Regions from separate parts of the Streptomyces sp. NPDC101165 genome, predicted to be linked through region 2. Evidence: predicted binding sites of a transcription regulator. Region 2 holds the regulator's gene; the other holds the start of a gene.
What was found. Region 2 encodes HrcA, which represses chaperone genes, less so after heat shock. Its sites were predicted from a motif close to TTNGCACTCNGNNNNNCNGAGTGCNAA; they were not measured.
Positions count from the first base shown of each region.

Region 1: the regulator HrcA is predicted to act here: its motif matches at 4,210-4,236, upstream of groES (co-chaperone GroES).

Region 1 is NZ_JBIWPG010000016.1:94,388-101,496, forward strand. Features, by position in the region: gene ACIRVH_RS31005 (MOSC domain-containing protein) at 1-329, shown strand, start outside; gene ACIRVH_RS31010 (SDR family NAD(P)-dependent oxidoreductase) at 382-1,155, shown strand; gene ACIRVH_RS31015 (ester cyclase) at 1,230-1,937, shown strand; gene groL (chaperonin GroEL) at 2,011-3,633, opposite strand; gene groES (co-chaperone GroES) at 3,754-4,062, opposite strand; gene ACIRVH_RS31030 (polysaccharide deacetylase family protein) at 4,382-5,227, opposite strand; gene ACIRVH_RS31035 (polysaccharide deacetylase family protein) at 5,224-6,135, opposite strand; gene ACIRVH_RS31040 (methyltransferase domain-containing protein) at 6,226-7,109, shown strand, end outside.
Region 2 is NZ_JBIWPG010000002.1:529,178-536,286, forward strand. Features, by position in the region: gene ACIRVH_RS05860 (DUF3097 domain-containing protein) at 1-795, opposite strand, end outside; gene ACIRVH_RS05865 (MBL fold metallo-hydrolase) at 830-1,564, opposite strand; gene hrcA (heat-inducible transcriptional repressor HrcA) at 1,727-2,743, shown strand; gene dnaJ (molecular chaperone DnaJ) at 2,744-3,880, shown strand; gene ACIRVH_RS05880 (nitronate monooxygenase) at 3,981-5,057, shown strand; gene ACIRVH_RS05885 (16S rRNA (uracil(1498)-N(3))-methyltransferase) at 5,054-5,800, shown strand; gene ACIRVH_RS05890 (VOC family protein) at 5,818-6,210, shown strand; gene ACIRVH_RS05895 (hypothetical protein) at 6,296-6,859, shown strand; gene ACIRVH_RS05900 (S41 family peptidase) at 6,968-7,109, shown strand, end outside.

The sequences.
Region 1 (7,109 bases), on a different contig from region 2:
TCGGGTCCGAGGTGGTGCTGGAGGTGACGTCGGGACGGATTCCGTGCCGTACGTTCCAGGGCCATTTGGGCGAGCGGGGCTGGGTGAAGAGGTTCACCCGGAAGGGCGCGACGGGTGCCTACCTGAGGGTGGTCGAACCGGGTGAGATCCGGGCCGGTGATCCGATCGAGATCGTGCACCGGCCGGACCACTCGGTGACGGCGGCGATGCAGTTCCGCGCGGTCACCACCGAGCGGGAGCTGCTGCCGCAGCTGCTCGTGGCGGGCGAGGCGCTGCACACCGAGACGCTGGCCGCGGCCCGCAAGTACGTCGCCGGACAGGGCCGCTGAGGGGCCGTCACCGTCAGCGGACGCCGTCGGTCCGGGTCACTACCCTTGGGCCATGACAACGGCTCTGATTACGGGATCGACCGCGGGAATCGGTGCCGCGTTCGCGCGGCGGCTGGCGGCTGACGGGCATGACCTCGTCCTGGTGGCCCGGGACGCCAAACGGCTGCGCGAGCAGGCGACCGAGTTGCACGACCGGCACGGCATCGAGGCGGAGGTGCTGAGCGCCGACCTCGCCGAGGACAAGGGCATCGAGGCGGTGGCCGAGCGCCTGAGCGACCGGAAGAACCCGGTCGACCTGCTGGTCAACAACGCCGGCTTCGGCAACAAGGGCCGCTTCCTCGAAGTGCCCATGGCCGACGAGCTGAAGATGCTCAAGGTGCACTGCGAGGCGGTGCTGCGGCTGACCTCGGCGGCGTCCGAGGCGATGCGCGAGCGCGGCCGCGGCGGCGTGGTGAACGTCGCCTCGGTGGCGGCCTTCGTGCCCCGGGGCACCTACGGCGCCTCGAAGGCCTGGGTCGTGCAGTTCACCCAGGGCGCGGCGAAGGACCTGGCGGGCAGCGGCGTGCGGCTGATGGCGCTGTGCCCTGGCTTCGTGCGCACCGAGTTCCACCAGCGGGCCGGGATGGGCACGGACAACATCCCGGGCTGGATGTGGCTGGACGCGGACAAGCTGGTCGCGGCGGCCCTGGCCGACCTCGCGCGCGGGAAGACGCTGTCCATCCCGGACCCCCGGTACAAGGCGCTGATGGGACTGGTGAAGGTCACCCCACGCGGGCTGATGGGCGGCATCAGCTCGAAGACGGGGCGCAAGTACGGGCCCCAGTAGGACGGGTGGCGTCCGCGTTCCGGTGGGAAAATGGGCCTGACGGATCCGGACCCAGGGGGCCGGGAGGCGGCGCCATGACGTTCGTACAGCTCATCGACTGCAGGACCAGCCGGATCGACGAGATGAACCGGCTGATGGACCAGTGGGTCGAACAGACCAAGGGGAAGCGGACCGCGACGCACGCGGTGGTCGGCAAGGACCGCTCGGACGCGTCGCACGTCATCGAGATCGTGGAGTTCCCGTCGTACGAGGAGGCGATGCGGAACTCGAACCTGCCGGAGACCGACCTGATCTTCCGGGAGCTGGTCGCCCTGTGCGACGAGATGCCCACGTTCACGGACCTGGACGTGGTGCGCGACGAGCCGTTGTACGCGGCCCAGGCACGCCGGTTCTTCGACACCGTCGCGATACGGGGGCCGTTGCCTCCGCTGAACGACCTGATCGCGGAGCACTACCACGACCACGATCCGGCCAACGAGCAGGACCAGCTCGGGCTGGACAACATGCGGCGTGAGATCGACATGTGGCGGGGCGCCTTCGACTTCACGTTCACGATCGAGGACCAGATCACCCAGGCGGACCGGGTCTGCACCCGCTGGAGCTGGTACGGCATCCAGACCGGCGAGTTCATGGGCCTGCCCAACACCGGCCGGCAGGTGTCGATGACCGGTACGACCGTCTTCCGGTTCGACCACGACGGCAAGATCTGCGAGGCCTGGTGGCAGTACGACCGGCTCGGGCTGCTGGGGCAGTTGGGCGCGCTGGACGAGCTGGAGAAGTAGGGCGCGGGGCAGCCGGGCACACAGCGAAGGCCCGGCACCCCCTCGGGGTGCCGGGCCTCGGTGCTGAGGTGCCTCAGTGGGCGTGGCCGTGGCCGTGGCCCGCCTCGGCCGGCTCCTCTTCCTTCTTCTCGACGACCAGGGTCTCGGTCGTGAGCAGCAGGGAGGCGATGGAGGCGGCGTTCTCCAGGGCGGAGCGGGTGACCTTGACCGGGTCGATGACGCCGGCCTTGACCAGGTCGCCGTACTCGCCGGAGGCGGCGTTGTAGCCGTTGCCCTTCTCCAGCTCCGCTACCTTTGAGACGATGACGTAGCCCTCGAGGCCGGCGTTCTCGGCGATCCAGCGCAGCGGCTCGACGGCGGCGCGGCGGACGACCGAGACACCCGTGGCCTCGTCGCCGGACTTGCCGAGGTTGCCCTCGAGCACCTTGACGGCGTGGACCAGCGCGGAGCCACCACCGGAGACGATGCCCTCCTCGACCGCGGCGCGGGTCGCGGAGATGGCGTCCTCCAGACGGTGCTTCTTCTCCTTCAGCTCCACCTCGGTGGCGGCGCCGACCTTGATGACGCACACGCCGCCGGCCAGCTTCGCGAGGCGCTCCTGGAGCTTCTCGCGGTCCCAGTCGGAGTCGGTGTTCTCGATCTCGGCCTTGATCTGGTTGACCCGGCCGACGACGTCCTCGGAGTTGCCGGCACCGTCGACGATGGTCGTGTCGTCCTTGGTGACCGTCACGCGGCGGGCGGAGCCCAGCACGTCCAGACCGGCCTGGTCGAGCTTGAGGCCGACCTCCTCGGAGATGACCGTGGCGCCGGTGAGGACGGCCATGTCCTGCAGCATCGCCTTGCGGCGGTCGCCGAAGCCGGGGGCCTTCACCGCGACGGCGTTGAAGGTGCCACGGATCTTGTTGACGACCAGGGTCGACAGGGCCTCGCCCTCGACGTCCTCGGCGATGATCAGCAGCGGCTTGGAGGCACCCGCCTGGATGACCTTCTCCAGCAGCGGCAGCAGGTCCTGGATCGAGCCGATCTTGCCCTGGTTGATGAGGATGTACGGGTCCTCGAGGACGGCCTCCATGCGCTCCTGGTCCGTCACGAAGTACGGCGACAGGTAGCCCTTGTCGAAGGCCATGCCCTCGGTGAAGTCCAGCTCCAGACCGAAGGTGTTGGACTCCTCGACGGTGATGACACCGTCCTTGCCGACCTTGTCCATCGCCTCGGCGATCAGCTCGCCGACCTGCTGGTCCTGGGCGGACAGCGCGGCGACGGCGGCGATGTCGGACTTCTCCTCGATCGGGCGGGCCGAGGCGAGGAGGTCCTCGGAGACGGCGGCGACGGCCGCGTCGATGCCCTTCTTCAGGGCGGCCGGGGAGGCGCCGGCGGCGACGTTCTTCAGACCCTCGCGCACCAGCGCCTGGGCGAGCACGGTGGCGGTGGTGGTGCCGTCACCAGCGATGTCGTTGGTCTTGGTCGCCACCTCCTTCACCAGCTGGGCGCCGAGGTTCTCGTACGGGTCCTCGACCTCGACCTCGCGGGCGATGGTGACACCGTCGTTGGTGATGGTGGGAGCGCCGAACTTCTTGTCGATGACGACGTTGCGGCCCTTGGGGCCGATCGTCACCTTCACCGTGTCGGCCAGCTTGTTGACGCCGCGCTCGAGGGCGCGACGGGCGTCCTCGTCGAACTTCAGGATCTTCGCCATGACAGCGTGAGCCCTCTCGGAAATCTGTGGGTGAAAAAAGAACTGCGCCCCGGCGCCCGGCTTCTTATGTGGTCGCGGGGGCCAGGGGCGCAGCTGGTGGCAACTGGGTGCCGGAGGTGACTACTTCTCGATGATCGCGAGAACGTCGCGAGCCGAGAGGACGAGGTACTCCTCGCCGCTGTACTTCACCTCGGTGCCGCCGTACTTGCTGTACAGGACGATGTCGCCGACCTTGACGTCGAGCGGAAGGCGCTCGCCGTTCTCGAAGCGGCCCGGACCCACGGCGAGGACGGCGCCCTCCTGGGGCTTCTCCTTCGCGGTGTCCGGGATGACCAGGCCAGAGGCGGTGGTCTGCTCGGCGTCGAGCGGCTGGACCACGATGCGGTCCTCGAGCGGCTTGATGGCAACCTTGGAGCTGGTGGTCGTCACGATCCGACCTCCCCCTTCGGAGATCTCACGGGGTTAACTGTCTGAGGTGGCGACCAGGTCGATCCGTCGTCGCGGGTGCCGGACCTGCCCGTCGCTTTTGTTGGCACTCTCATCTGCCGAGTGCCAGAGCCGAGACTATGACCGTGATTAGCACTCGGTCAAGCGGAGTGCCAATGCCGTGCGGCGCGTCGGCCGGGTTGGGGGTACGCGGAGCCGCTCGGTTGCCGGTGTCGGCCCCGCCGCCCCGGGGGCTGCCGCCCCCAGACACCCGCTTCGGCCCTGAACGGGCCTTGTCCTCAAGCGCCGGACGGGCCGGTTGTCACAGGTAGTCCTCGAGGCGCCCCACGGTCAGCCCGCGTGCCTGCACCCGACGCAGCAGTCGCGCGGTGCGTTCCTTCAGCGTCGGGCCCGTGGCCTCGTCGGGGCCGACCAGGACGATGTCTCCCGGGCGCAGACGGCGCTCCCCGTGCGTGTAGGCGATGCCGTCGGAGGTCATGGCGGCGCGCCACAGGACGAGCGAGGAGATGCCGCAGTCGGCGGCGGCGCGCAGCGTCGTGGTGTCGTACGTGCCGTAGGGCGGGCGGAAGAGGTGCGGGCGGACGCCGAAGCGGGACTTGAGTTTGTCCTGCTGGCCGCAGATCTCGGCGCGCTGGCCGGCGTACGGCAGTCCGGGCATCGCCGGGTGATCGAGGGTGTGGTTCTCGATCTCGGCGCCGACCGCGCGCAGGCGGGCGAAGTGACCGTAGCCGGGGCCTACGACGCTGTCGGTGAGGAAGAAGCTGACCGGCAGTCCGAGGTCTCGGACCATGTCGACGAAGCGCGGGTCGCGTTCGGCGCCGTCGTCGTAGGTGAGGAAGACGACCTTGTCGGTGGTGGCGACGTGGTCCACGACGCGGGGCGGGGCAGCGCCTGCCCCACGGGCCGTCAGGGGGCGGACACGGTGGCGGGGCGGGGCGGCGAGCGGGGCGGCCAGGCCCCAGCGGCGGTACGCCTGACTGACGGCCGGGCTGGGCTTCCGTACGCCCTGGGCCGCCCGTTTGCCGAGGCGTTCGATGGGGTCGACCGACTGGGCGCAGCCCGCGAGGAGGAGGGCCGACGCGAGGACGACGGCCGACCCGGCCCGTGCTCCTCCCGGACCTCGCCCCGGTCGCCCCCGGTGCCTCACAGGTAGTCCTCCAGGCGCGCCACGGCGTACCCCTCGCGCGTGACCTTGTTCAGGAACCGGCGCATGTCATCGACCATCGTGCCGTCCCAGTCGCTGCGGCCCCGGAAGTGGGTGAGCACGATGTCGCCGGAGTGCAGGTTCCTGTCGTCCTCGCGGTACTCCCAGTGGTCGACGAAGACCTCCTCGTCCCAGATCGGCGCGTACTTGATCCCGCAGGACTTGGCGGCGCGCAGGGTGTCGCCGTTGTAGTTGCCGTAGGGCGGGCGGAAGACGGTCGGCGCCTTTCCGAACTGCCGCTCCATGACGGCCTGCATGCCGCAGATCTCGTCCTTCTGCTCCTCGTAGGACAGTCCGGGCAGATAGGGGTGGGTGAGGGTGTGGTTGTTGAGGGTGTGGCCCTCGGACTGCATCCGGCGGAAGTAGCCGTAGTCGTCCTTGACGAGGTAGTTGCTGAGGAAGGCCGTGTAGGGGATCTTCAGGTCGCTCATCATGCGCAGGAACGCCGGGTCCTTCTCGGCGCCGTCGTCGATGGTGAGGAAGACGACCTTCTGCCTGGTGGGGACGGTGGTGAAGACCGGTGGGAGGTTCTCCTCCTCCTGGCCGTCCACCTCGAAGCCCGCGCGCGCGGTGATCTTCGGTTTTGCGGCCGGTGGCGCCGGGGGTCTCAGGGGGACCTCGTCGAGGTTCCAGTGCCGGGCGGCGGCGACCAGGCGGGCGTGTTCGGCGGCGAGGCGGGCCCGTGAGTCCGCCGGGCCGCCGTGGCCGGGGGCGGTCCCGGTCGCGGAGTCCGAACCCGTGGCGGAACAGCCGGAGACGAGGGCGGCGGAGGCCAGCGCGGCTGCCGCGCAGCGGAGGGCGACCTTCGGGATGCGTGCCCGGCTTTTGTCATTTTGTACTACTACTCGCATGGTGCCGGATCCTTCCAGCCCCGGGCCCCGAACCCGGTCCGACACCGCCGCCGGAGGCGCACCGTCCACCGACTGGCCCACAATGACCCGGTGAACGACCTCGCCCTTCTCCTCACCCCCGAAGGCCGCGCCCTCCTCGACGAGGTGCGCGACACCGACCCCGCACAGGAGCTGGCCGTGGCCACCCGGCTGCGCCGCGAGCACCCCGCCGAGTTGGTGTCGGCGGCACTGGGCCAGGCACGGCTGCGGCAGCGGGCGGTGACGAAGTTCGGGGCCGAGGACGCGCGGCGGATGTTCTTCACGCCGAACGGGGTCGAGCAGTCGACCCGGGCGAGCGTGGCGGCGTACCGGGCGGGCCGCATGCGGGAGCTGGGCGTGACCTCGGTCGCCGACCTGTGCTGCGGGATCGGCGGCGACGCGATCGCGCTGGCCCGGGCCGGGATCCGGGTGCTGGCCGTGGACCGGGATCCGCAGACGGCGGCCACGGCTCGGGCGAACGCCGAGGCGCTGGGGCTCGCCGGGCTGATCGAGGTCCGGGAGGCGGATGTCACCGAGGTGGACACGGCGGGCTACGACGCCGTGTTCGTGGACCCGGCGCGCCGGGGCGGGCGGGGCAGGATCTTCGACCCGGAGGCATACTCCCCGCCCCTGTCCTGGGCGGTCGCCACGGCCCTCGGGGCACCCCGCGCCGCCCTGAAGATCGCCCCGGGCATCCCGCACGAGGCGATTCCCGCCGAGGCCGAGGCCGAGTGGATCTCGGACGCCGGGGACGTGAAGGAGGCGGTGCTGTGGTTCGGCACCGGGGCGCCGGGGGCCGTACGGGCCACGCTGCTGCCGGGCCCGCGCGCACTCCTCGGCCGGGGTCTGCCCGATCCCCGGGTGCGCCCCGTCGGGCGGTACTTGTACGAACCCGACGGCGCCGTCATCCGCGCCCATCTGGTCGCGGAGATGGCCGAGGAGGTCGGTGGCGGCCT
Region 2 (7,109 bases):
GTAAGAGCCCACCCGCGCCAGAATCGCCTGCCACACCGCCCCCGTGTTGTCCGACGGCCAGCCCAGCGCCCGGCACACGCCCGTCTTCCAGTCCTCCCCGCGCGGCACCCGGGGCCAGCCGCGAATCCCCAGGGACGACGGCTTCACGGCCTCCCAGATGTCGATGTACGGGTGCCCGACGACCAGCGCGTGCTCGCTCGTCACCGACTCGGCGATGCGCCACTCCTTCGTGCCCGGGACGAGGTGGTCCACGAGCACGCCCAGCCGCGCGTCCGGCCCCGGCCCGAACTCCGCCACGATCGCCGGCAGGTCGTCCACGCCTTCCAGGTACTCCACGACCACTCCCTCGATGCGCAGGTCGTCGCCCCACACCCTCTCGACCAGTTCGGCGTCGTGCCGGCCCTCGACGTAGATGCGGCCGGCCCGGGCCACACGCGCGCGTGCGCCGGGGACGGCCACCGAACCGGACGCCGTACGGGTGGGCCGTACCGGACCCGAGGCGGGCCGCACCAGGGTGACCACCCTGCCCTCCAGCAGGAAGCCGCGCGGCTCCAGCGGGAACACCCGGTGCTTGCCGAAGCGGTCCTCCAGCGTCACCGTGCCCGCCTCGCAGCGGATCACCGCGCCGCAGAAACCGGTGCCGGGCTCCTCGACCACCAGGCCGGGCTCCGCCGGGACCTCCGGCACCGGCTTGGGCTTCTTCCAGGGCGGGGTCAGGTCCGGGGAGTACATACGAGGGCGCGGGCCCGAAGGGCCCTCGTTGGAAGGGCGATGGCGGGAGACGGGTGGGCGCATTCGGATGACGATAGGAGAAGCCGCCGACCTGCACTCACGACACGCCGAATCGCGCTGCCAGCTCGTCGCGTTGCCGTCGTACGAACGCCGCGTCGACCACCGCACCGTGACCGGGGACGTACAGCGCGTCCTCGCCGCCGAGGGTGAGCAGCCGGTCCAGGGCGTCGGGCCAGCGGGACGGTACGGCGTCCGGGCCCGCCTGGGGCTCACCGGACTCCTCCACCAGATCGCCGCAGAAGACGATCTCGGTGGCGCCGGAGACCGAGCCGGGGACGAGGACCGCGAGATCGTGGGCCGTGTGGCCGGGGCCCACGTTGGCCAGCAGCACCTGCCGGCCGTCGCCGAGGTCCAGCGTCCACTCGCCCGAGACCAGGTGGCGGGGAGACGTCAGGGCGGCGACGGACGCGTCCGCGTCCGCGGCCGGCAGTCCGTGCCGGACCGCGTCCCGGCGCAGCTCCTCGCGTTCGTACGCGAACACCGCGTCGACGCCCACCGCCGCATACGTCTGCGCCCCGGTGAAGGCGGCCGTGCCGAAGACGTGGTCGAAGTGGGGATGGGTGAGCGCGAGATGGGTCACACCGTGCCCCGCCAGCTGTTCCGCCCAGGCCCGCAGCCGCTCGCCCTCGGCCGGGCTCGACCCGGCGTCCACGACCAACGCAGTACCCGCCCCGAGAACCAGGCCCACGGTGCAGTCCCAGCCGGGCAGCCGGCACCGCCCCACCCCGGGCGCCAGCCGCTCCCACCCCAGCTCTTCCCAAGTCACCGTCATACCGCGACGCTAGCGGTACAAGCTGGTACGGCAGGACCGACCTTGCCCAGTGAGTACCCCACGCCCGTACACTGGGCTGGGGAAGGCTGGCACTCGGACACGCAGAGTGCCAGGCGGGCGACCGGAAGAGCCGACGGGACGACATGCTGGAGGTGCGCGCGAATGCTGAGTGAACGCAGGCTTCAGGTGCTGCGCGCCATCGTCCAGGACTACGTGGGCACCGAGGAGCCGGTGGGCTCGAAAGCGCTCACCGAGCGGCACAACCTCGGCGTCTCCCCGGCGACCGTGCGCAACGACATGGCGGCCCTGGAGGACGAGGGGTACATCGCCCAGCCGCACACCAGTGCCGGGCGCATCCCCACCGACAAGGGCTACCGGCTGTTCGTGGACAAGCTCGCGGGCGTCAAACCGATGACCGCGCCCGAGCGCCGCGCGATCCAGAACTTCCTGGAGGGCGCCGTCGACCTCGACGACGTCGTGGCGCGCACGGTACGGCTGCTCGCGCAGCTGACCCGGCAGGTCGCCGTCGTGCAGTACCCGTCCCTGACCCGGTCCACCGTGCGGCACGTGGAGCTGCTCTCACTCGCCCCCGCGCGCGTGATGCTCGTGCTGATCACGGACACCGGCCGGGTCGAGCAGCGGATGGTCGACTGTCCGGCACCCTTCGGTGAGGCGTCCCTGGCGGACCTCAGGGCCCGGCTGAACAGCCGGGTCGCGGGCCGCAGGTTCACCGACGTGCCGCGCCTGGTCGAGGACCTGCCCGAGGCCTTCGACGTCGAGGATCGCGGTACGGTCTCCGCAGTGCTCTCCACTCTGCTGGAGACACTGGTCGAGGAGAACGAGGAGCGGCTGATGATCGGCGGCACCGCCAATCTCACCCGCTTCGGGCATGACTTCCCCCTCGTGATCCGGCCCGTCCTGGAGGCCCTTGAGGAGCAGGTCGTGCTCCTCAAGCTCCTCGGCGAGGCGAAGGATCCGGGCATGACCGTGCGCATCGGGCACGAGAACGCCCACGAGGGACTCAACTCCACCTCCGTCGTGTCGGTCGGCTACGGTTCGGGCGGCGAGGCGGTTGCCAAGCTCGGCGTGGTCGGACCGACCCGCATGGACTACCCGGGAACGATGGGAGCGGTACGCGCAGTGGCACGGTACGTCGGACAGATCCTGGCGGAGTCGTAAGTGGCCACGGACTACTACGCCGTTCTCGGCGTGCGCCGCGACGCGTCGCAGGATGAGATCAAGAAGGCGTTCCGTCGGCTCGCACGCGAGCTGCACCCGGACGTCAATCCGGATCCGAAGACCCAGGAGCGGTTCAAGGAGATCAACGCCGCTTACGAGGTGCTGTCGGACCCGCAGAAGAAGCAGGTCTACGACCTCGGCGGCGACCCGCTCTCCCAGGCGGGCGGCGCCGGAGCGGGCGGCTTCGGGGCCGGTGGCTTCGGCAACTTCTCCGACATCATGGACGCGTTCTTCGGTACGGCGTCTCAGCGCGGCCCGCGCTCGCGCACCCGGCGCGGCCAGGACGCGATGATCCGCATCGAGGTCGAGCTGGACGAGGCGGCCTTCGGGACGACCAAGGACATCCAGGTCGACACCGCGATCGTCTGCAACACCTGTAACGGTGAAGGTGCCGCTCCCGGCACCTCCGCCCAGACCTGTGACATGTGCCGCGGCCGCGGTGAGGTCTCCCAGGTGACCCGGTCCTTCCTGGGCCAGGTCATGACCTCCCGCCCCTGCCCCCAGTGCCAGGGCTTCGGCACGGTCGTGCCGACCCCGTGCCCGGAGTGCGCGGGCGACGGCCGGGTCCGCTCCCGGCGCACGCTCACGGTGAAGATCCCGGCCGGTGTCGACAACGGCACCCGCATCCAGCTGGCCGGCGAGGGCGAGGTCGGCCCCGGTGGCGGTCCGGCCGGTGACCTCTACGTCGAGATCCACGAGCTGCCGCACCAGACCTTCCAGCGGCGCGGCGACGACCTGCACTGCACGGTCACGATCCCGATGACGGCGGCGGCCCTCGGCACCAAGGTGCCGCTGGAGACCCTGGACGGCATGGAAGACGTCGACATCCGGCCCGGCACCCAGTCCGGCCAGTCGATCCCGCTGCACGGCCGGGGCGTCACGCACCTGCGCGGCGGCGGCCGGGGTGACCTGATCGTCCACGTCGAGGTCACGACCCCGACCAAGCTCGACCCCGAGCAGGAACGATTGCTGCGCGAGCTGGCGAAGCTGCGCGGCGAGGAGCGTCCGCAGGGACAGTTCCAGCCGGGTCAGCAGGGGCTGTTCTCGCGGTTGAAGGACGCTTTCAACGGGCGCTGAACCATCGGCTGCGGGGTGCTTCGGCACCCCGCATGCCGGTGGCCTATGCCGTGGGAAGCCCGGATTCGGACTTGTTCAAAGGACGTGACAACATGCCGTCATGTCCTCCGCACTGACCGATCTCTTCCCCCACCCGATCGTGCAGGCCCCCATGGCGGGCGGTGTCTCCCTCCCGCAGCTCGCCGCCGCCGTGTCCGAGGCGGGCGGCCTCGGATTCCTCGCCGCCGGATACAAGACCGCCGACGGCATGTACCAGGAGATCAAGCAGCTGCGGGGGCTCACGAGCCGGCCCTTCGGCGTGAACCTCTTCATGCCCCAGTCCGAGTACGCAGAGTCGGGCGCCGTCGAGGTCTACGCGCACCAGCTGGCCGGTGAGGCCGCCTGGTACGAGACCGAGCTGGGCGACCCCGACAGCGGCCGGGACGACGGCTACGACGCCAAGCTCGCGGTCCTCCTCGACAACCCGGTGCCGGTGGTCTCCTTCCACTTCGGCGTACCGGGCCGGGACGTCCTCGACTCCCTGCGCCGTGCCGGCACCCTCACCCTGGTCACCGCCACCAGCGCCGAGGAGGCCCTCGCGGTCGAGCGGGCCGGCGCGGACGCGGTGATCGCACAGGGCCTGGAGGCCGGCGGCCACCAGGGCACCCACCGGGACATCCCCGAGAACGACGGCTCCGGCATAGGTCTGCTCTCGCTGATCGCCCAGATCCGGGAGGCCGTCGGCATCCCGGTCGTCGCCGCCGGCGGCCTCATGCGCGGCAGCCAGATCGCCGCCGTCCTCGCGGCCGGCGCGAGCGCGGCCCAGCTGGGCACGGCGTTCCTCGCCACCCCGGAGTCCGGCGCCAACGCGCTGCACAAGCAGGCTCTGACCAACCCCCTGTTCGCCCGCACCGAGTTGACCCGCGCCTTCTCCGGCCGCCCGGCGCGGGGCCTGGTCAACCGCTTCCTGCGCGAGCACGGCCCGTACGCCCCCGCCGCCTACCCCGAGATCCACCACCTGACCTCTCCGCTGCGCAAGGCCGCAGCCAAGGCCGGGGACGCCCAGGGCATGGCGCTGTGGGCGGGCCAGGGCCACCGGATGGCCCGCGAGCTGCCGGCCGGGGAGCTGGTGAAGGTCCTCGTCGGCGAGATCGATGCGGCGGGGACAGCGTTGTCGGACGGAGGTGACGGGCGATGACGGCTCCGGTCTTCGTCGTCGAGCACTTCCGCTCGGACGGCTACCGGTACGTCCTGGACGGGCCCGAGGGGCGGCACGCCGTCTCCGTGAAGCGGCTGCAGCCCGGTGAGGAGGTCGTCCTCACCGACGGCGCCGGGCGCTACGCGGTGTGCGAGGTGATCGGCGTCGAGGGCAAGGACCGGCTGATCGTCCACATGACCTCGGTCTCCGAGGAGCCGGAGCCCGCCCCGCGCATCACCGTGGTCCAGGCCCTGCCCAAGGGCGACCGGGGCGAGGTCGCCGTCGAGACCATGACCGAGGTCGGCGTCGACGCCATCGTGCCCTGGCAGGCGGCCCGCTGCATCACCCAGTGGAAGGGCGAGCGCGGGCTGAAGGCCCTCGGCAAGTGGCGGGCCACCGCCCGCGAGGCCGGCAAGCAGTCCCGCCGGGTCCGCTTCCCCGAGGTCGCGGACGCGGCGACGACCAAACAGGTTGCCGCACTTCTCGCCAAAGCCGACTTCGCCGCCGTCCTCCACTCCGACTTCGAGCACGGCAGCGCTCCCCTCGCCACCGCCGAACTCCCCACCGAGGGCGAGATCGTGCTGGTCGTGGGGCCCGAAGGCGGCGTCTCCCGCGACGAGCTGGCACTCTTCGAGGAGGCGGGCGCACGGGCCCACGTGCTCGGCCCCACCGTGCTGCGCACCTCCACCGCCGGCACCGCCGCCACAGCCCTGCTCCTGGGCCGCACCGGCCGCTGGTCCTGAGAATCCGGGGGAACACGATGGAACTCGCACAGGTACGGCTCCTCGTCACCGACTTCGCCGCCTGCTACCACTTCTACGCCGAAGTCCTCGGCCTCAAGCCGCAGTCCGGCGCCACCGAGGGCCCGTACGAGAAGTTCAGCCCGCACGCCGGCTCCGCCGGGATCGCCCTGCAGGACCGCGCCATGATGGCCGAGATCCTGAACGAACTGGGCGAGCCGACCAACGGCCACCGCTCCCTGGTCGTCCTGCGCGTCGACGACCTCGACGCCTACTGCGAGCAGATCACCTCCCGCGGCGCCACCCTGCTCCACGGCCCGGCCCCCATGACCGACCGCATGCGGGTGGCCCACCTCAAGGACCCCGAGGGCAACCTGGTGGAGCTGCAGGAGTGGCTGCTGCTGGGAGGCTGACGTCAGCCGATGGTGACCGCTCCGAACTGACGAGTGACCGTATGCGGCCTTCCCCCGTGCGCGGGCCGGTGGCACGCTGCCCTGCATGGGGGTGTTGAGGCGGATTCGACGTCGGGCGCGGCCCGTGCGTGTGCTGAGTGCGACCGGGCTGGCCGTGGTGGCCGTGGGGGCGGTCGTGGGGTGCCAGCCGGGGGATCTCGGTTCGGCCGCGGTGGCGTACACCACCGACACGACCGCCACCGCCGAGCTGAAACGGCAGCATGTGAACGTGAGTTGGCTTACCTGCACCGGTAACTACGGCAGCTCGGGCAGCCGCACGCCCGGGAGGGCGCCCTCGCCGACGGAGACCGCCGTCGTCTCCGTCGACTGTCAGGGGCAGACCGACGACTTGCGGAAGATCACCGTCGTCGGGGTGGTGACCAAGGCCGTCGACGGCGCCTGTGTGCGCGGGGATCTGACGGCCCGGGTCGAGGGCAAGCAGGTGTTCCACGTCGGCGGGCTGGGCAACTGCAACGCCAAGCCGGGGCCGACGTACGCCCCGCCCGTCACCCACCGGCCCTCCGGCGGGCAGCCGACCGTCACCGTGACCGTGACCCGGACGATCTGGTGCAAGGGCGACCCGACCTGCTGGCCCGCGCAGGGCAAGTGATCGAAACCGGGGGCGCGGGCGGCGGCCGCTGCGTAAAGTGACGGGGTGACTAAGGGCGCTTCGACGGGAACCTCCGGCTACCTCCGATTCCCCCACCTCCACGGCGACTTGGTGACCTTCACCGCCGAGGACGACGTGTGGCTCGCACCCCTGGACGGCGGGCGGGCCTGGCGGGTGAGCGCCGACAACGTGCCGGTGACCCACCCCCGCATCTCGCCCGACGGTACGACCGTCGCCTGGACCTCCACCC